3 regions of the Devosia beringensis genome follow, and region 1 is predicted to be linked to each of the others. Evidence: predicted binding sites of a transcription regulator. Region 1 holds the regulator's gene; each other region holds the start of a gene.
What was found. Region 1 encodes LexA, which represses DNA repair genes until DNA is damaged. Its sites were predicted from a motif close to TGTTCNNNNTGTGTTCNG; they were not measured.

Region 1 (7,112 bases):
TTCAACCTGCTCGGGCCGCAATCCAACCCGGCCGGCGTACGGCGCTACCTGCTGGGCGTCTATGCCGAGCAATGGGTCGAGCCCGTTGCGGCGGCGCTGCTGGCCAACCGGGCCATCAAGGCCTGGGTGGTGCATTCAAGCGAAGGGCTGGATGAACTCTCGACCTCCGGCCCCAATTTTGTGGCCCAGATCGCCAATGGCGACCTGCGCAGCTTCGAACTGCATCCCGAACAGGTGGGCCTGTCGCTGACCGATCCCAGGGATCTGCTGGGTGGCGAGCCGGCCGACAATGCGGCCGCCATGCTGGCGCTGTTTGACGGCGCCCCGGGCGCCTATCGCGACACCGTGCTGCTCAATGCCGGCGCGGCCCTGCTGGTGGCCGACAGGGTGGGCAGCATCGAAGACGGCATTGCCCTGGCGCGCGACGCCATCGACAGCGGCAAGGCCAAAGACACACTCGCCCGCCTCGTGGCGGTATCGAACGGACAGCAGCAATGAGCGACATTCTCAAGCAGATCGAAATCTATAAGCGCGAGGAAATCGCCGCCGCCAAAGCCATGCGCCCCTGGGCCGAAGTGGTGGCGCAGGCGCATGACCAGACGCCGACCCGCGGCTTCCTCAAGGCGCTCAAGGCCAAGCGCGCCAATGACGAATTCGCCCTCATCGCCGAGGTCAAGAAGGCCAGCCCGTCCAAGGGCCTGATCCGGGCCGATTTCGATCCGGCCGCCATTGCCCGCGCCTATGAGCTGGGCGGCGCCGCCTGCCTCTCGGTGCTGACCGACCGGCCGAGCTTTCAGGGTTCGCCCCGCTTCCTCATTGAGGCCCGCGCCGCCGTCAGTCTGCCGGTGCTGCGCAAGGATTTCCTGTTCGAAACCTACCAGGTCGCCGAAGCCCGCGCCTGGGGCGCCGACTGTATCCTGATCATCCTGGCCGCCGTCGGCGACGACGTGGCCCGCTACCTGCTCGACGCTGCCGAGGAGTGGAAGATGGACGCGCTGGTGGAAGTGCATGACCAGCTCGAGCTCGATCGCGCTCTGGCCCTGGGCGCCACGTTCATCGGCATCAACAACCGCAACCTGCGCACCTTCGAGACGACGTTGGACACCTCGGTCAACCTGGCCGTGGGCGTGCCCAAGGGCACCTTCCTCGTCAGCGAGAGCGGCATCCTCGATCATGCCCATCTGCTCAAACTCAATACCGAAGCCGGCATCGGCACCTTCCTCGTCGGCGAAAGCCTGATGCGGCAGGACGATGTCGCCGCCGCCACCCGCGCGCTGCTGCACGGCGCCGTCGGGGCCCCCGCCTGATGGCGAGCGAACTCACCCATCTCAACGACAGGGGCGAGGCCCATATCGTTGATATCAGCCACAAGCCGGCGACGCGCCGCCGCGCCGTGGCGCAGGCTCGTCTGGTCGGCCAGCCCCACACCATTGCCACCATCATGGGTGGCGGGCTGAGCAAGGGCGACGCCCTGGCCGTGGCGCGCATTGCCGGCATCATGGCCGCCAAGAAGACCAGCGAGCTGATCCCGCTCTGCCACCCGATCGCCCTGACCAAGGTCGCCATCGAGATTTCCGAATTCGGTGAAGACGCCATCCTGATTCTGGCCAGCGCCGAAACCACCGGCCCCACCGGGGTGGAAATGGAGGCGCTGGTCGCCGCCTCGACCGCCGCGCTGACGCTCTACGACATGGCCAAGGCCATTGATCGCGCCATGGTGATCACCGATCTCTGCCTGCTGGAAAAATCCGGCGGCGCCTCCGGCGACTTCGTGCGCGCATGAGCCTGCTCCCGGTCGAGGACGCCATTGCCGCCATCCTGGCCCGTGTGCCGGCCCCGACCGGCGAAAGCGTCCCGCTGGCCGAGGCCGCCGGCCGGGTGCTGTTCGCGCCCATCGTGGCAACGCATGACCAGCCGCCCTTTGATGCCAGCGCCATGGACGGCTATGCCGTCCGTTCGGCCGATATCGTGCCAGACCATGCCCTCACCCTGATCGGCATGTCCCAGGCCGGCGCCGGCTTTGCCGGAGCGGTCAGTCCCGGCGAGACCGTGCGCATCTTCACCGGCGCGCCGGTGCCGGCCGGCGCCGATGCCGTGATCATGCAGGAAGACGCCACTGTTGATGGCCCCCTGGTGCGCTTCTCCAGCACCCCGCAGCCGGGGCGCAGCGTCAGGGCTAGGGGCAATGACTTCGCCACCGGCCAGATCCTCGTCGAGTCGGGCACGCGGTTAACGCCCATGCAGCTGGCCGTCGCCGCCGCGGCCAATGCAGCTGCCCTCACCGTCGCCAAACGTCCCCGCATTGCGCTGCTGGCCACCGGCGACGAACTCGAATTGCCCGGCACAGAGCTGGGGCCCGACCAGATCGTCGCCTCCAATAGTTTTGGTCTGGCCCCGCTGCTGGCGCCTTACGCCGATACCGTCACCGACCATGGCATTGCCCGCGACGACCGGGATCAGCTGCGGGCAAAGCTCGTTGCTATCTTTGCCGATGAGCCCGACATCCTGATCACCACCGGCGGCGCCAGCGTCGGCGATCATGACATCGTCCAGGAAATCCTGCTCGAGCTGGGCGTGACGCTCGATTTCTGGAAGATCAACATGCGCCCCGGCAAGCCGCTGATGTTCGGCACCCGCGGCAAGACGCTGGTCTTCGGCCTGCCGGGTAATCCAGTTTCGGCCATGGTCACCGCCATCGTCTTCATCAAGCCGGCTCTGCGCGCCTGGCTGGACCATGCCGAACCGGCCCAATGGCGCCTGCCTCTGGCTGCGCCGACCCCGGCCAACACGGCGCGCCGCCACTTCATGCGGGCGCAGCTGGTCCACACCGCTACCGGGCCCGTCCTCATGCCGATCGCCCAGACCGATAGCGGCCACACCGCCTCGCTGGCCCATGCCGACCTGCTGATCATCCAGCCGGAAAACGATCCCGGTCAGCCGGTCGGCGCCATGGCCGAGGCCCTGGTGATCGACGCCTTCTAGCCTCAGGCGAACAGCACGCCCGGATCGGACAGGCCGGAAATGCCATAGAGCAGGATCGAGCCGCCATCGGACAGCGCCAGCACGGTGGAATCGGCAACCATGTCGAAGTCGAAGTCGAAATCCGCCATCGATTCCAGCGTCAGGCCCGCGGCGAAGCGCAACCGGTCCTCGCCGGTGGCAAAATCGATAATCACGTCATTGCCGCAACCCGCGGCAAAGACGAAGACGTCGTCTCCCGTTTCGCCAAAGCATAGATCATCGCCCGCCCCGCCGCGGATGATGTCATTGCCGGTGCCGCCGACGAGCTGGTCATCGCCTTCCCCGCCATTGAGAATGTCGTTACCGGCATCACCCCAAAGCAGGTCATAGCCGGCCCCGCCGCGCAGCAGATCGGCGCCGTCATCGCCCGTCAGCAGGTCGTCGCCCTGCCCCCCGACCACCAGGTCATTGCCGGCGCCGCCGGCCAGCCGGTCCAGGTCGCGGCCTCCATAGATCATGTCGTCGCCGGCCTCGCCGGCCATCAGGTTGAAGCCGTTGCCGCCGCGGATCGTGTCATTGCCATTTTCGCCCAGCAGGACGTCGTCACCATTGCCACCGAAGATGAGGTCATCGCCATCACCACCTTCGATGAGGTCGCCGCCATTGCGGCCCGACAGCGTGTCATTGCCGCCTTGTCCATCGAGGAAGTCGCCGAAGAACGCGCCCGACAGCACGTCATCAAGCGGACCGCCGCCGGCAATCTCCACGCCGTCCAGAATGATCAGCGGCACATCGACCGCGATGCTGCCGCCGCCGGGCGCCTGCGCCGTCACGGTCACCTGCAGCAGCAAGGTGCCGGGGTCGGCCGCGCCCCCGTCGAAGGACAGCGTCAGTGTCGCCGGATCAAAATTCAGCCATTCCGGCAGCGGATTGCCATAGATGTCGGCGGTGAACACCGTCGCGTCCGGCAAAGCGGCGAACAGGCTGGCCGGCAGGACCAGGCTCATGCCCTGCGCCGAAAACGCCGGCACCGGCCGCGTCAGGTCGACTGTGGACGGGTCGCCGGGCTCGTTGCGTAATAGGGTCACTGGAGGAACATGGCTTTCGCCCTGCGCCAGCGAGCCGACCAGTACATCGATATCGCCATCGCCGTCGAAATCGCCACTGGCAACGCCAGTGCCAAAAGTCGCCCCGGCAAAACGCTGCACCTCCACGAAGACACCGTTACCGCTATTTTCAAGGACCACGGTGGGATACGCCGCCCAGGCCGCTGAAATAAGGTCGAGATCACCGTCTGCATCAAAGTCGGCGAGTTCAAGGCGGCCGGGGCCTTGCGCCAGGCGCTGCCCGCTATCGGTAAAGCTGCCCGATCCATCATTTAGAAATATCCGGTCGCCACTGCCGTTGCGTACGCGCGTGGCGATATCGATATCCCCGTCACCATCGACGTCGCCTGCGGCCCCAGCATCAAAGAGGTTTGTCATGTCCTCCGCGTCAGCAAAGGCAATCTGGCTCACAAATGAGCCGGAGCCGTCGTTGACATAAATGAGTTTGCTGTTGGACGAGTGGCTCGTCACGAAATCGAGGTCTCCGTCCCCGTCGAAGTCGGCCACGACGGCGTGGCGCGCACCGGAAATCGGCGCCTCCCAGCCCTGAATAAAGGCACCAGTTCCATCATTGCTGAACAGCCGCGTATGACTATCGCCCACCGATAGGATATCGACATCGCCATCGCCGTCGAAATCGCCGACCTCGACGCTGTAGCCGCTGTCCTCCTCAATCAGCAGCGCACCTTGGGTGAGATTGCCCATGCCGTCATTGAGCCAGATCGTGCCGGGATTGTGGGGGCTGCTGAACACCGCATCCATGTCGCCATCGCCGTCCAGATCGGCAAGCGCCACACTGATCGAATTGGCGTACAGGGAGGCGCCAGCAGTGAACGCGCCCGTGCCGTCATTGGTCAGTACTACCGCGCCACCTGTGGCGACGACAGCGTCCAGATCGCCATCGCCGTCCATGTCGGCAACGGCGATGTCAGCTGCGTTGCCAGTTCCGGCAATGGTCCCCGCATTGTCGAAGTGCCAGCCCGTCTCGACTGGCGGCGCAAAGACCACGGCCCGACCAAAGTTTACAATGCCAAAGTTCAATCTCGCCCCCGCGATAGACTTGCCGTATTCACCTCCCATATGCCGACAACAGAACACAGTCTGTCAATGCTCTGTTAATACAATACTGGCCGCTGGATCGGCGCCCTGCCGCGAAGCAATGCGCAGTCACACCTCACAACTGCCGCCCGGATATCCCTGCAATACAGGCGTGGAACGGATGACTTGCAGAACACAACCGGAACACCTATAGTCGTTCTGTCTATGTTCCGATTCTAATCCCGAGGGGCCCATGCTCACGCGCAAACAACACGAGCTGTTGATGTTCATCCACGAACGGATGAAGGAAAGCGGCATTCCGCCCTCCTTCGACGAGATGAAGGATGCGCTGGATCTGGCCTCCAAATCGGGCATCCATCGCCTGATCACCGCCCTCGAGGAGCGCGGCTTTATCCGTCGCCTGCCCAACCGGGCCCGGGCGCTCGAAGTGCTCAAGCTCCCCGATTCCATGAACCCCTCGCTGGGCGGCCGCAAGGCGCGCTTCGAGCCTTCGGTGATCGAGGGCAATCTGGGCAAGGTAGCCAGCCCCCCTTCGCGCATATCAGCGGCCGAGGACTATGCCAGGCCGATCGCCATTCCGGTCATGGGCCGTATCGCGGCCGGTACGCCCATCGAAGCGATCCAGAACCATTCTCACACCATCATGGTCCCGCCCGAAATGTTGGGCAGCGGCGAGCATTACGCGCTCGAAGTGCGCGGCGATTCGATGATCGATGCCGGTATTTTCGATGGCGACACCGTCTTGATTAAGAAGCAGGACGCGGCCAGCACCGGCGAGATCATCGTGGCTCTCGTGGATGATGAAGAAGCCACCCTCAAGCGCTTGCGTCGCAAGGGTAATACCGTGGCGCTCGAAGCCGCCAACCCGGCCTATGAGACCCGCATCTTCCCGCCCGACCGGGTCAAGATCCAGGGTCGCCTGGTCGGCTTGTTGCGCAAGTACTGATGGCAGCGATCGGCCCCGAAGGCGTCATGGAACGCTACGGGTCGCTGATCAACGAGCACCGGTTCGAGGTCTTGCTGCCGTTGATTGCCCCGGACGCGGTGTTCTGGTTCAACGACGGATCGCATGCCGGCATAACGGCGATTGCCCAGGCCTTTGAATCGGTTTGGGCGGTTCTGCGTGACGAAAGCTATTGGCTGGAAGATCTGCATTGGTTGGCCCGGGATGACCGGGCCGCCGCGTGCATCTACCGCTTTTGTTGGACCGCCACGATCAATGGCCGGGCCGCATCTGGCAGCGGCAGGGGCACGACGGTGCTGCAGTGCCGCGCTCAGGCTTGGCAGATCGTGCATGAGCATTTGAGCGCGGCGCCGGGGTAAGGCATGCCTGAGGGCTGGTTTGACCGCCCTACCCAGCCGTCTTGAACAGCAGCCTTGTCTCCCATTTTGCCGGGTCCGGTTCGGCCGACGGGTCGGTTTCGTAGATTTCGAGGCGACAGGCGAAATGGTCGCCATCGCCTTTTTCCACCACATCCCAGGCAATGCCGCGCTCCTTGGCCCAGCCGATCAGCATGGCGGTGGCGTCATAGAGTCCGTCATAATGACCGGTATGGGTCATGGCCGCATATTTGCCTGCCGGCAATTCGCCGAACTTGATCGCGCCGTCCGGCGCCGCGACCCGGTCGACCGGGACGCCGACCTCGATATCGAGCGTCCTGGCCATGTCGATGCGGCGATAGTTGAAGAACGGCGCCGCAATGGGCGCGACGCCGAGCTTGGCCAGCCCGGCAAACAGCGCCGGAAAGCCTTCATCGGCGGCCTTTTTCATCTCCGCCATGGTGACGGTGAAATCGATATAGGCATAGGGCCTTGCGGCCTGGTCTTGGATGATCGGGGTGGTCAGCACGATGGGCTCCTCTCACTTCTGCTGCGACAGTCTTCTGCCGCTCCCGCACGCTGGGGCGTGGCAGTGTGAGGACGACGATCAGCAGGAGTGGGATTCGACAGGCTCGGAAGAGCGAGCGGCGATCAGTCGCGCGCGTC
Region 2 (7,112 bases), 670 kb from region 1:
CCGCAGGTGCTCGAACTGCCGCTGATCGTCGACGATCTGACGGTGCTGCTCAAGCGCATGATCGGCGAGAAGAACACGCTGACCGTGCAGCATGGCCGCAATATCTGGCCGGTGCGCGCCGATGTGGTGCAACTCGAACAGGTGATCATCAACCTGGTGGTCAATGCGCGCGACGCCATGGACAAGGGCGGCTCGATCACGCTGCGCACCGCCAATGTCGATCGCTCGGAAGCGGCGACGCTCAATTTCGAGGGCATGGTGCCGGCCGATTATGTGCTGATCGAGGTGCAGGATACCGGCACCGGCATGACGCCCGAAGTGATCGCCAAGATCTTCGAACCGTTCTTCACCACCAAGGAACTGGGGAAGGGCACGGGCCTGGGCCTGTCGACGGTCTATGGCATCGTCAAGCAGACCGAGGGTTTCATCTATCCCGTCTCGGTGGTGGGTGTGGGCACGACGTTCAAGATCTTCCTGCCGCGGCATGTACCGGACGAGAACGAAGTGGCGGCCAAGGTGGCAGCCGCGGCGGCGCCGGTGCGCGACCTGACCGGGCATGAGCGGATCCTGCTGGTCGAGGACGAGGAAAGCGTGCGCGCCTTCTCGGCCCAGGCGCTGCGTGCCACCGGCTATGAGGTGTTCGAGGCCGATGGCGGCGAAGAGGCCATGGAAGTGCTGGCCGATATCGACTTCAAGATCGACCTGATGATCTCGGACGTGGTGATGCCGGAAATGGACGGTCCGAGCCTGCTCAAGGAAGTGCGCAAGACCATGCCGCATCTCAAGGTGATCTTCGTGTCCGGCTATGCCGAGGAAAGCGTGCGTCGCGATATCGAGGACGACCAGAGCGTGGAATTCCTGCCCAAGCCCTATTCGCTCGACCAGATCAATTCCAAGGTCAAGCAGGTACTGCAGAAGCTCGGCAAGGACGAGGTGCATTGACCGAGCAGGGGCGGTTTGCCGGGCCGACTGAACTCAATGTGCTTGGTGAGGCGCTGCAGCCCTGTTCGCACGATCCGCTGACCGGGTTCTACCGCACCGGCTATTGCGCGGCGGGGCCCGACCATGCGGCGGTGCACCTGGTGTGCATCGAGGCCAGCGACGCCTTTCTGACCTATTCCAAGGCGGTGGGGAACGACCTGAGCACGCCGATGCCGCAATTCGGCTTTGCCGGGCTGGTGGCGGGCAACCGCTGGTGCCTGGTGGCCGGTCGCTGGATGCAGGCGCATGTTGCCGGCACGGCGCCGCGCGTCTATCTGCGCGCCACCAACAAGGAAGTGCTGGGCCTGGTGCCGATGGCGATCCTTCGGGCCTACGCGCTCGACCTGAACTGACCGACGACGCTCAGGCCAGGCCGCCGGGAATGGGCGTGCCGGGGGCCAAGAGGCCCTTGGCGGCCAGGCTGGTCCAGAGTTCGTGCGGGATGGTGATGTCCCACCAATCGAGAATGCCGTTAAGCTCGGCCGGGGAACGCGGCCCGGGCAGGACGTTGCAGACCACCGGATGGGTCAGCGGGAACTGCAGGGCGGCAGCCGGCAGCGGCACCCCAAAGCCCTGACACACTTCCTCGATTGCCCTGACGCGGGCGACCACGGCGTCAGGCGCCTTGGCATAGTTGAATTTATCGCCGCCCACCAGAATGCCCGAATTGAACGGGCCACCGACTACGACCGAGGCGCCGCGCTGGGCGCAGGTGGTCATGAACGGGGCGAGCGCGGTCTGTTCGAGCAGGGTATAGCGCCCGGCCAGGAGGAAGACGTCCCAATCGCCCAAGGCGAAGGCGTCCATCAGCACTTCCCATTCATTGACGCCAAGGCCAATGGCGCTGACGAGGCCGCTGTCGCGCAGTTCGCGCAGGGCGCGGTAGCCGCCGCCGGCCAGCTGCGCCCAATAGGCCGCGTTGGCCGTGCCATGGGTGGCGGTGCCGATGTCGTGGACATAGAGAATATTGACGCGGTTGAGGCCGAGGCGCTGCAGGCTGTCCTCGAAGGAGCGCATCACGCCGTCATAGGTGTAATCGTAGAGCTGGTCGAAGGGCAGGGGATCGACCCAGTTGCCCTTGTCCTGCATGGCGGGATCGACCGGTTTGAGCAGGCGGCCGACCTTGGTGGAGAGCACTGCCTCGGACCGCCGAGAGCGCAGCACGTCGCCCACCAGGTGTTCCGAGCGGCCCAGGCCATATTGCGGGGCGGTGTCGAGATAGGTGAGACCCTGGTCGAGCGCATGGCTGACCGTGGCGCGGGCCTGGTCGGCCGGCACGGCGGAGAAGATGCCGGCAAGGCTGGCGCCGCCGAGGCCCAGCGTGGTGATCTGCAGATCGGTCCGGCCGATCCGGCGCTTTTCAAAAGTTCGTGCCATGGTATTTCCCCCCGCCTCGCAAGGCGGAGGGAAACTGACATGTTAGTGTCGGGGCGGCAAGCGGGTAGCGGGCTAGTAGACATTGCCGATGATCAGGGGATGCTCATCCTGCTGGCGCAGCGGGTTGCGCAGGGCGGCGCCGAAGGGGGCGGCCTCAAGCTCGAAAATGTCATTCGGCTGCGTGGCAATGCCATCGGCAAAGCTCAGCGTGGCGGTGCCGAAGCAATGGACATGCACATCGCCGGGATTGCGGAACAGCTCATATTTGAAGTGGTGATATTCAAGATTGGCGATGGTGTGGCTCATATTGTCCTCGCCCGAGACGAAGGGCTTTTCCCACAGCACCTTGCCGTCGCGCCAGATGCGCGAGGTGCCCTCGACATGGGCGGGCAGGTCGCCCAGGCGCAGTTCGGGGCCGAAGGAACAGGCGCGCAGCTTGGAATGGGCCAGGTAGAGATAATTCATCCGCTCGGTGACGTGATCGGAGAATTCATTGGCCAGGACAAAGCCCAGGCGACGCGGCTGACCGTTCTGGTCGATGACATAGATGCCGGCGATTTCGGGCTCTTCGCCGGCGTCCAGGGCAAAGCCGGGGGAGGGGATGGGATGGCCGGGGCGGGCCACGGTATAGCCATTGCCCTTGTAGAACCATTCCGGCTGCACGCCATGGCCGCCATCGGTGGGCTTGCCGTGTTCAAGGCCCATCTGGAACATCTTCATCGAATCGGTGAGCTCGCCGGCCGGCTTGCTGCCGCTGGCCTTATGCATGGCGTCGCGGGTGGCGGCCGAGCCGAGATGGGTGAGGCCGGTGCCGGTGACGTAGAGATGAGCCGGATCGGGATGGTCGATGGGGGAAAGCATGCGCCCCTCGGCCAGGATGGCGGCGCGATCGACGGTGTCGCCCAGGCCGCGGGATGCGATCAGGGCGGCGAGGCCGCCATGGCTGGAGAGCGCGGCAATGGTCAGCTCATAGACACTGGCGGTGTCATTGACCGTCCGGGCTACCCCGTCCTGCACGGCAGCCACGGCGCGATGGCCATTGAGATCGAAGAACTGGATGAGATTCACGGCGCGGCTCCTGCGCAACAAGGCCCCTGGGGCACGATTGCGGGCATAAAACGCAACATGGCCCCGCGACGCAAGTGCAAAAATCATACTTATGATGCGCAGCTGGGCCGAGCGAGCGATTCTTCAGAGTCTATGGCCAAGAACTAACCGATGTTCTCATTTTGTCCATTGACGAGACGGGAACAATATGAGAACAAATAAAGCACATTGTATGCACCCCCAGCTCAGGCATCCGCGCGTTGCGCCGCCCTCCGGAGCGTGGAATAAGGAGAGAATTGATGGCTAACGCGTCGCTTCGTGTTGTTGAAGGTGGATCGATGGATAAGGACAAGGCACTTGCCGCGGCGCTCAGCCAGATCGAGCGCAATTTCGGCAAGGGGTCGATCATGCGCCTGGGCGAGGCGGCAGCGATCGAAGTCGAGTCGATCTCGACCGGCTCGCTCGGCCTCGACATTGCGCTGGGCATTGGCGGCCTGCCAAAGGGCCGTATCGTGGAGATTTTCGGGCCGGAAAGCTCGGGCAAGACCACATTGGCGCTGCATGTGATTGCCGAGGCCCAGAAGGCCGGCGGCATCTGCGCCTTTGTCGATGCCGAGCATGCGCTCGACCCGATCTATGCCCGCAAGCTGGGCGTCAATGTCGATGACCTGCTGATCTCGCAGCCCGATGCCGGCGAGCAGGCGCTGGAAATCACCGATACGCTGGTCCGCTCAGGCGCCATCGACGTGCTGGTGATCGATTCGGTGGCGGCGCTGACGCCGCGGGCCGAGCTCGAAGGCGAAATGGGCGATTCACTGCCGGGCCTGCAGGCCCGCCTGATGAGCCAGGCCATGCGCAAGCTGACCGGCTCGATCTCCAAGTCCAAGTGCCTGGTCATCTTCATCAACCAGATCCGTATGAAGATCGGTGTGATGTATGGCTCGCCCGAGACGACGACGGGCGGCAATGCGCTGAAATTCTACGCTTCGGTGCGCCTCGACATTCGCCGCATTGGCGCGCTCAAGGATCGCGAAGAGATCGTGGGCAACCAGACGCGAGTCAAGGTGGTCAAGAACAAGCTGGCGCCGCCGTTCCGCCAGGTCGAATTCGACATCATGTATGGCGAAGGCATTTCCAAGACCGGCGAGCTGCTCGATCTGGGCGTCAAGGCCGGCATCATCGAAAAGGCCGGCGCCTGGTTCTCCTGGGACAGCCAGCGGCTGGGCCAGGGGCGCGAGAATGCGCGGCAATATCTCAAGGACAATCCGGATGCCGCCCGGACAATCGAGCAGAGCGTGCGCGAAAGCTCGGGCTTGCTGGGCGAAGTGCTGCTGGTGGCCGGTGGCGACGACGCCGTGGGCAGCGACGAATAGGTTTCGTCCCAGGTCATTCTTCCCATGCAGGGTATTTTGAGGGGCATCGCACAAGCGATGCCCCTTTTTTGTCCGCGGGGTGCGGTGGTGATCCGGTCTGGCCGGCCGCCTGGGATGCGCGCGGCGGGCAGGGGGTACCGCATTGCTGCCGCAATGCTGGACATTTCGGCAGGCCACGCGATAGAAAGCCAGCCGACCTCTGCGGCGCGTCCGTGCCATTCTCCCGAATGAAAGTCCGTCCATGACCAGCGTTAACGACCTGCGTTCGAGTTTTTCCCAGTATTTTGTGCGCAATGGCCACGAGGCCGTGGCGTCGAGCCCGCTGGTGCCGCGCAACGATCCGACGCTGATGTTCACCAATGCGGGCATGGTGCAGTTCAAGAACACCTTTACCGGGGTGGAAAAGCGCCCTTATTCGCGCGCGGTCTCGGCGCAGAAATGCGTGCGCGCCGGCGGCAAGCACAACGATCTCGACAATGTGGGCTTTACCGCCCGCCACCACACCTTTTTCGAGATGCTGGGCAATTTCTCGTTCGGCGACTATTTCAAGGCAGAGGCGATCGAGCTGGCCTGGAACCTGCTCACCAAGGAGTGGGAACTGCCGCGCGACAAGCTGATGGTCACCATCTATCAGGATGATGACGAGGCCATGGCGCTGTGGAAGAAGATTGCCGGCCTCAGCGAAGACCGCATCGTGCGGCTCGGCGCCAAGTCCAACTTCTGGCAGATGGGCGATACCGGCCCGTGCGGTCCCTGCTCGGAAATCTTCTACGACCATGGCGACAAGGTCTGGGGCGGCCCGCCGGGCTCGGCCGAGGAAGATGGCGATCGCTGGATCGAGATCTGGAACCTGGTGTTCATGCAGTATGAGCAGCAGGCCAATGGTGACCGCTCCAGCCTGCCGCGCCCCTCGATCGATACCGGCATGGGTATCGAGCGCGTCGCTGCGGTGATGCAGGGCGTGCATGACAATTACGATATCGACCTGTTCAAGGCGCTGATCGGCGCGGCCGCTGCGGCGACTGGCGTCGACGTGCAGGGCGAGGGCAATCGCAGCCTGCGCGTCATCGCCGATCACCTGCGCTCGATGAGCTTTCTGATTGCCGAGGGCGTGCTGCCATCCAATGAAGGCCGCGGCTATGTGCTGCGCCGCATCATGCGCCGCGCCATGCGCCACGCCACGCTGCTGGGCGCCGAAGAGCCGGTGATCTACAAGCTGGTGCCCACCCTGGTGCGCGAGATGGGCCAGGCCTATCCCGAGCTGCAGAGCGGGGAGGCCATGATTGCCGAGACGGTCAAACTCGAGGAAGGGCGCTTCCTCAAGACGCTGGGCCGCGGGCTGCAGATCCTGGCCGACGAGACCAAGGAGATGGGCGAGGGGGCCGTGCTCAATGGCGCCTCGGCCTTCAAGCTCTACGACACCTATGGCTTCCCGCTCGACCTGACGCAGGACGCGTTGCGCCTGCGCGGCATCAGCGTCGACCAGCCCGGCTTTGACGCCGCCATGGCGGCGCAAAAGGCCGAAGCGCGCAAGAGCTGGTCGGGCGCTGGTGGCGCCGCCACCGACACGATCTGGTTCAGCCTGGCCGACCAGCACGGGCCGACCGAATTTTTGGGCTATGAGACCGAAAGCGCCGAGGCCGAGGTCAAGGCGCTGATCCGCGACGGCGCCGAGGTGTCAACCTTGGGCGTCGGCGAGACCGGCTTTGTCGTGGTCAACCAGACGCCGTTTTATGGCGAGAGCGGCGGCCAGGTTGGCGATCACGGCGTGCTCACCGGCGAGGGACTGGTCGCGATCGTCACCGATACGCAGAAATTCCACGGCGTCTTTGCCCACCAGGTCACTGTGAGCGAGGGTGCGCTCAAGGTCGGCCAGCCGATCACCCTGGTGGTCGATCATGCCCGCCGCTCGGCGATCCGCTCGAACCATTCGGCGACCCATCTGCTGCATGAGGCGCTGCGCCTGGTGCTGGGCGACCACGTCGCGCAAAAGGGCTCGATGGTCTCGCCCGACCGGCTGCGCTTCGATTTCGTGCATACCAAGCCGGTGACCCCGCAGGAAATGGCGGAGGTCGAAGACATTGCCAATGCCATCGTGCTGCAGAATACCCCGGTCGAGACGCGGCTGATGGGCGTGGACGAGGCCAAGGAATCGGGCGCCCGCGCCCTGTTCGGCGAGAAATATGGCGATGAGGTCCGCGTCGTGGCCATGGGCGAGCCGACCGGCAATAGCCTGGGCTGGTCAGTGGAACTGTGCGGCGGCACGCATGTGCGGCGCACCGGTGATATCGGCCTGGTCTCGATCGTGGCGGAAAGCGCCGTGGGCGCCGGGGT
Region 3 (7,112 bases), 1.9 Mb from region 1:
TACCAGTTGCCGTCACCATAGGCGCCCTGCCGATAAATCCAGAACCGTCGGCCCTGGGCATCCTCGGCTACATAATAGTCCCGGCTTCCGGCGTCGGGATCGTGCAGCGCCAGGTCGGGCAGATAGGGTGGCTGTTCCGGCTTTTCGCCCGGCTCGGGCGGTTTTGGCACAAAGGGCGGCACCAGTTGCAGGCGCTGCCCGGTGCGCCACCATTCGGCCCCCAGCCGTTCGGGACCTTCCGCCTTGATCAGCCGGTAACTCGCCCGCCGCCAGATCATCGACGCCGGCAGGCCATCGGGCACTTCGGCATTGATGGCCACCAGTTCGGGCACCGGCAGCAGGCGCAGCGGACGGTCCAGCCCTATGGAGGGCTCTGCCGAAGCCTGCGGGACATAAGCCATCGCCGGCACCAGCCGCGCTGCCCGTTCGGGAATATGGGTGGCGACGAATTGCGTGCGCAGCACGGCCAGAGGCCCCAAGCGGCTGCTCATCCGGTCCTGCAGTTGATCGAGGTCCTCGCTGCCGTCGCGGGTGGCAAAGGCCCCCAGCTGAACCGCATCGAGTTCCCCCACCGAACTCACCGCCAACCGGATCATGTCGATGCCGAAGCCGGCATCATATTCGCCTTCAAGCCGCTCGGAGCGGTTGGAAAAGAGCTTGCTGATATGATCGGGATCGCGCGTCAGCCGGGCCGCGTTGATCGACAGCGTGATGATCTTGTGATCGACGCGATAGAGGAAAAGATGAAAGGCCTGTCCGCCAAGGCCTTCGGCTTCCAGCCTGATGGCGAGCTGGATGGCCAGGTCATGGGTGGTCATCAGCACGTCGTCCATCAGCCCGATCGGATCGGTGAAGCGCCGTTCGGCATAGCGCTCGGCGACCGGAATGCGCGGCACCATGCGCTCTTGCAGCAAGCCATAGGCCTGGTCGAGCCGCTGCAACAGCGACAGCCCGAAGCGGGCCTGCAACGGCTTGCGCTCGCGCGGCCGCAGCTGGCCGATGGTCTTGAGACCCATCTGGCTCAGCCCGGCGATCTGCGCCGGGCTCAGGCGCAAGGCATTGACCGGCAGCGCATCGAGCACGGCTTCCAGGTCGGGGTTTTCGACCACCTGGCTGCGGGCAAAATGGCTGACCGCCCAGGCAGCGCCAATGGTGGGAGCAATGGCGCCGGCGACCGTATAGCCAAGCGCGCGCAGGCGGGTGAGCAGCAGGCGCAGCATGGGGCCTTCGCCCCCAAACAGGTGGGCGACCCCGGTAATGTCGAGCACCAGGTCGCCAAAACGGGTGACATCGTCCATCACCGCGACCAGCGGGCTGGCATTGGAATGCCAGTCGGCAAAATCGGCAAAGACCGCCTCCAGCACAGGCCGGTCGATCTCACGGACCGTCAGCGTCGGCACCATGGCGCGCGCATCGGCCAGGTTTTGCCCCACGCTGAGCCCGGCCCGGCCGGCCTCGGCATCCAGCGCCGCGAGCCGCAGCCCGCCCTTGATGCGCTCATAGAGCGCCAGCGGACCCTTGAGCCCCGGCTCACGCCGTTTCAGCCAATCGGTCGGCCAGGTGGGCAGGAACAGCGCCAGGAAACGGCGGCCCGGCAGCAGAGCCGGTTGCGTTGCGGCGTGCAGCATCGAGTGTGGTGAATCCATCTTGCGTCCAACCCAGGAGCCATTCGGTTTGCTGATTGAGGAGAACCCCCTTTTCCAGCTGTGCCCGCCACTGCGGGGCGCCGGGGGCAAAGGGATCAAAGCGCTTGCGGGCGCTCAGTGCCGGGGTCAGTCGCCAGCGCAGATGCGCCGCGCTGGCCTCCCGGTCGGTGCCATAACGCAACATGAGAATAGAACTGCCGGCACTGGCGGCCCGCAGGCTGAGCCGACGGCTGGCGGTGAAATCGAGGATCTTGTTGTGCCCGGCGATATCGGCCAGCACGGCCGCCACCGCCTTGCAGGCCAGCGCCTCTTCGGCCGCCCACAGCAGCTCGACCATGGTGGCGGCCCGCACCAGCACCAGCGCATCGGGGTCAAAGCCGAAGCTGAGCAGGCCCGGCCCATAGGGCAGGCCCATTTCCTGGCTGTCCTTGACCAGCTGCAGATAGATGACGGCCGGGCGCTGGCGGGTCAGCAGGCCCCTGGCCTGGGCCAGGGCAAAGCCCAGCACGGCCCCGGCATGGCGGCGCTCATCGGTGAACACTTCCTGCAGCAAGCCGCCCGCCGGCAGCGGAAAACCGGCTGCAGGATCGCGGGTCACTACCCGCGCTTCGGCCAAAGCCGGCTTGCGCTCGATATCGGCAATAGCGTCCCGCAGCGCGGCAAGGCGCTGTTGGTGGTCTGGCGAGCCCATTGGCGCAGCCTTATGAGTGAACAAAACAGGAACACTTAGACTCCGAATCCGGCGAGAGTCGAGTCCTTTTTCGGGGTCCCTGGTGTGGCCATTGCGCATCAAACCCGGTCAAGAGCGCGTGAGCCAGGCAACTGACCATTGAGCAAATGGCTTTGATGACTAAGTCTGGCTTGCCTGCCCTCCCGGCGCCGCCTGCCAGAGCTGTTCCGTCGCACCCCGAAAAGAGGCACCTGCCATGTTCGAGGCCCTTACCCGCCTGTTCTCCAGACCCGAAGAAGCCATCGACAGCAACGATCCCCAGCTGGCCGTGGCGGCGCTGCTGGTGCATCTGGCCGCGGTCGACGGACAGATGACCGAGGCCGAGCGGCAGGTGATCAAGAATGCGCTGATGGATCAGTACGCGCTGGACGAGCCCAGCGTCGGCCGGCTGATCAAGGAGGCGGCGCTGCGCGATGCCGAGGCGGTGGACCTTTACCGGTTCACCTCAAGCCTGGCCTCGCTGGAACTGGCCGAGCGCCTCGAGATCATCCGCATGATGTGGACGGTGGTGTTTGCCGACCAGAGCAATCACGAGATGGAAGACAATATGGTCTGGCGCGTCGCCGAACTGATCGGCGTCTCCAGCCGCGACCGCACCATCCTGCGCCGGCAGATCGGCAAGGCCGAAGAGGCTTGATCGTATCCGGCAGGGCAAATCGCGCCAGTGGCGCGATTTGAGCGCGCAAGACCAGGAGACCTATGGTCGAGTGGCACGAACCCTCCATAGACGGCCCGTCCCAAACAAAACAGCCTCCGGATCACGCCGGAGGCTGCTGCTTATTCAGCGATCGATCAGGCCTAAGCCGCCTGGCGTTCCACCATCATCTTCTTGATTTCGGCGATAGCCTTGGCCGGGTTCAGCCCCTTGGGGCAGACCTTGGCGCAGTTCATGATGGTGTGGCAGCGGAACAGCTTGAAGGGGTCTTCGAGGTCATCAAGGCGTTCCTGGGTGGTCTCGTCGCGGCTGTCGATCAGCCAGCGATAGGCCTGCAGCAGGGCGGCAGGCCCCAGATACTTGTCGCCATTCCACCAATAGCTCGGGCACGAGGTCGAGCAGCAGGCGCAGAGGATGCATTCATAGAGCCCGTCCAGCTTGGCGCGCTGGGGCACTGTCTGCGTCCATTCCTTTTCCGGAGTGGGCGAGGTGGTCTTGAGCCAGGGCTCGATGGCGCGGTGCTGGGCGTAAAAGGTGCTGAGGTCCGGCACCAGATCCTTGACCACCGGCATATGCGGCAGCGGATAGATCTTGATGGGGCCCGAGCTCTCTTCCATGCCCTTGGTGCAGGCCAGGGTGTTGAGCCCGTTGATATTCATCGAGCAGGAGCCGCAAATGCCCTCGCGGCAGGAGCGGCGCAGGGTCAGCGTGGGGTCGACCTTGTTCTTGATCCAGAGCAGGCCATCCAGGATCATCGGGCCGCAATCGTCGAGGTCGACGAAATAGGTGTCGATGCGCGGATTGGCCGACTGGTCGGGGTCATAGCGATAGATGTGGTATTCGCGCAGCCGCTTGGCCGCAGCCGGCTTGGGCCAGGATTTGCCCTTGGCGGGGCGATCGGCCTTGGGGAGCATCAGTTCGACCATGGGTCGGTCTTCCTTTTTTACGCACGCTGCTCAACACAGCGCGAAATCCTAGTAGTCCGGCTTGCAGACCTGGTTGCTCTTGGCGACATAGGTATTGTAGGCGACGAAATCGCTGTCGGCCGGGGTGCCGCCCTTCATGGAGGCGATCACCACCCCCATGAAGCGCTCGTCGATCAGCGTCATGGCCGCCTCGGCCTTGCAGGCGCACAGCGTGTCGTTCTGGGCAATGCCCATGCAGACACGATAAAACTCGTCCTTTTGCTCTGCTGTGGGTGCTGCGGCGAAAGCCGGCACGCTCAGCAGGCCCAGCATGGCCAGCACGGCTAAAAATCTCATCTCAGCTCCTTGCGGATCACCAGTTTCAGCCCCGACCAGGTCTGGTCGACAGCACAGACCTTCACATCAACCAGCCCGATGGGCAGCAGCACCGTGCGGATCACATCCTCGGTGATGTCGGTGGCCAGTTTGGCCGCCTTTTTGGGCCAGCTCACCCAGATCATGCCGTCCCGGGCGATCAGGTCGAGCAGGCGCTGGCCCAGCGTCTCGAGCACGGCGCGGGCACTGGTGAAGATATGGATGACGTCATAACCGGGCGCCGCATCGCCGAGCTGGTCGAGCGTGACCCGGCTGGATTCAGCAAAGGCGCGGGCCGTGGCGAGCTCGGCCAGGGACGAGGGCAGGTCGATGAACAGCGCCCGCTGCCCATCCTTGAGCCCGAGCTTTTGCGCCAAAGGCGTGCCCGAATATTGAGTATCCGGCATCAGTCCACCCGCCTCTGATAGCGAGCGTCATCGAGAGAGCCCACGACTGCTCCGTCTGCGGCATGACCCAGGCAACCGTGCAGCTCCAGGGCCTTGCCGGGAACCAGGCGCACGTCGCAACTGACCATCTGGCCATCCGGCGTGTCATCGGCAAAATAACGCCAGAACTTCTCCGCCTTGAATTCGTAGCCGCCGTGCTGGTCCCAGCAATCGATCAGCGGGCGCCCCTCGCAGGAATAGGCGTCCAGCTCACCGGTAATGCCACCTTCAAGGCACATCCCCGCAGCAATGGTGAAGTCGGGGTCCGTGCGCAAGTTTTCGATTTCCGGGCCCCATTGAGTCTGCGTCCAGCAGCCCTGCATGGCCGCGGCAAAGCCTTCGGCGGTCTCCGACACAGCCAGCGCCGGGAGCGACGTCCCCAGCGCGAAGGGTACTGCAGCGAGGGCCGCCAGGCGCATGATCAGTACACCCGTGCCTTGGGCGCGATCTTCTTGAGGTCGATGCCGCCTTCGCTTTCGGGGGTCAGCGGGTCGAGATGAACCGGGCGATAGCCCAGCTTGACCGCGCCGGTATCGGTGTCGATCCAGCCCAAAGTGTGCTTGCGCCAGTTGACGTCGTCGCGGGAGGCAAAATCCTCGCGGGCATGGGCGCCGCGGCTTTCCTCGCGCGCTTCGGCCGAGACCACGGTAACCATGGCATTGGCCATCAGGTTCTCCAGCTCGAGCGTCTCGACCAGATCGGAATTCCAGATCAGCGAGCGGTCACTAACCGCGACGTCCTTGAGCTGGCCATAGATTTCGCTCATGCGCCGGACGCCGGACTGCAGCGTTTCGCCGGTGCGGAACACGGCGGCGTCTTCCTGCATGGTGTGCTGCATGGCGTCGCGGATGGCGGCGGTCGGCTTGGTGCCGGCAGCGTGGCGCAGGCGATCGAAGCGGGCCAGAATCTTGTCGTCCTGGGCCTTGTTGATGGAAGGGATCGGGCTGGCACGGTCGATCACCTTGCCGGCGCGGATGGCGGCGGCGCGGCCGAACACCACCAGATCGGTCAGCGAATTGGAGCCCAGGCGATTGGCGCCATGCACCGAGGCGCAGGCGGCTTCGCCCACGGCCATCAGGCCGGGCACCACGGCGTCGGGGTTTTCCGGCGTCGGGTTGAGCACTTCGCCATGATAATTGGCGGGGATGCCGCCCATATTGTAGTGCACCGTGGGGATCACCGGGATCGGCTCGCGCGTCAGGTCGACGCCGGCAAAGATCTTGGCGCTCTCGGTGATGCCGGGGAGGCGCACGGCCAGCACGGCGGGATCGAGATGATCGAGGTGCAGGTAGATGTGGTCCTTCTTGGGACCGACGCCGCGGCCTTCGCGGATTTCCAGGGTCATGCAGCGGCTGACGACGTCGCGCGATGCCAGGTCCTTGGCATTGGGGGCATAGCGCTCCATGAAGCGCTCGCCTTCCGAATTGGTGAGGTAGCCGCCCTCGCCGCGGGCGCCCTCGGTGATCAGCACGCCGGCGCCATAGATGCCGGTGGGATGGAACTGCACGAATTCCATGTCCTGCAGCGGCAGGCCGGCGCGGGCGACCATGCCATTGCCGTCGCCGGTGCAGGTATGGGCCGAGGTGGCCGAGAAATAGGAGCGGCCATAGCCGCCGGTGGCCAGAACCGTGGTCTTGGCGCGGAAGCGGTGCAGCGTGCCGTCATCGAGCTTCCAGGCGATCACGCCCTCGCAGGCGCCGTTCTCGCCCATGATCAGGTCGAGGGCGAAATATTCGATATAGAATTCGGCATTGTGGCGCAGGCTCTGGCCATAGAGCGTGTGGAGAATCGCGTGGCCGGTACGGTCGGCGGCGGCGCAGGTGCGCTGCACCGGCGGGCCATCGCCGAATTCGGTCATGTGGCCGCCAAAGGGGCGCTGGTAGATCTTGCCGTCTTCGGTGCGCGAGAAGGGCACGCCGTAATGCTCGAGCTCATAGATGGCGGCCGGGGCCTCGCGCGCCAGATATTCCATGGCGTCATTGTCGCCCAGCCAGTCCGACCCCTTGACGGTGTCGTACATGTGCCATTTCCAGCTGTCGGGACCCATGTTCTGCAGCGAGGCGGCAATGCCGCCCTGCGCGGCCACGGTATGGCTGCGGGTGGGGAAGACCTTGGTGATGCAGGCGGTGCGGAGGCCCTGTTCGGCCATGCCCAGCGTGGCGCGGAGGCCCGCGCCGCCGGCGCCCACCACCACCACGTCGAATTCGTGGTCGATGAGTTCGTATTGCGCCATGACCATTAACCCCAGAAGACGAGCTTGAGAATGGCGGCCAGGCCGGCCACCGCGATGAAGATGCAGAAGGCGGTATTGAGTGCCATGAAGCGGGCAAAGGCGGCGCCGTGGAAATAGTCTTC

Region 2: recA (recombinase RecA) is a predicted target of LexA. The motif match lies at 3,605-3,622, and genes of this name have one in related genera.
Region 3: GDR53_RS09460 (ImuA family protein) is a predicted target of LexA. The motif match lies at 2,354-2,371, and genes of this name have one in related genera.

What each region holds. Positions count from the first base shown of each region.
Region 1 is NZ_CP045422.1:3,847,935-3,855,046, reverse strand. It holds gene trpD (anthranilate phosphoribosyltransferase) at 1-498, shown strand, start outside; gene trpC (indole-3-glycerol phosphate synthase TrpC) at 495-1,307, shown strand; gene moaC (cyclic pyranopterin monophosphate synthase MoaC) at 1,307-1,783, shown strand; gene GDR53_RS18730 (molybdopterin molybdotransferase MoeA) at 1,780-2,982, shown strand; gene GDR53_RS18725 (FG-GAP-like repeat-containing protein) at 2,985-5,108, opposite strand; gene lexA (transcriptional repressor LexA) at 5,359-6,072, shown strand; gene GDR53_RS18715 (YybH family protein) at 6,072-6,449, shown strand; gene GDR53_RS18710 (GyrI-like domain-containing protein) at 6,478-6,975, opposite strand; gene GDR53_RS18705 (DUF2155 domain-containing protein) at 7,098-7,112, opposite strand, start outside.
Region 2 is NZ_CP045422.1:3,178,393-3,185,504, forward strand. It holds gene cckA (cell cycle histidine kinase CckA) at 1-942, shown strand, start outside; gene GDR53_RS15460 (DUF2237 family protein) at 939-1,334, shown strand; gene GDR53_RS15465 (aldo/keto reductase) at 1,345-2,358, opposite strand; gene araD1 (AraD1 family protein) at 2,431-3,426, opposite strand; gene recA (recombinase RecA) at 3,705-4,778, shown strand; gene alaS (alanine--tRNA ligase) at 5,020-7,112, shown strand, end outside.
Region 3 is NZ_CP045422.1:1,925,003-1,932,114, forward strand. It holds gene GDR53_RS09455 (Y-family DNA polymerase) at 1-1,646, opposite strand, end outside; gene GDR53_RS09460 (ImuA family protein) at 1,531-2,337, opposite strand; gene GDR53_RS09465 (tellurite resistance TerB family protein) at 2,573-3,013, shown strand; gene GDR53_RS09470 (succinate dehydrogenase iron-sulfur subunit) at 3,175-3,957, opposite strand; gene GDR53_RS09475 (hypothetical protein) at 4,006-4,293, opposite strand; gene GDR53_RS09480 (DUF3052 domain-containing protein) at 4,290-4,718, opposite strand; gene GDR53_RS09485 (hypothetical protein) at 4,718-5,176, opposite strand; gene sdhA (succinate dehydrogenase flavoprotein subunit) at 5,179-6,990, opposite strand; gene sdhD (succinate dehydrogenase, hydrophobic membrane anchor protein) at 6,996-7,112, opposite strand, start outside.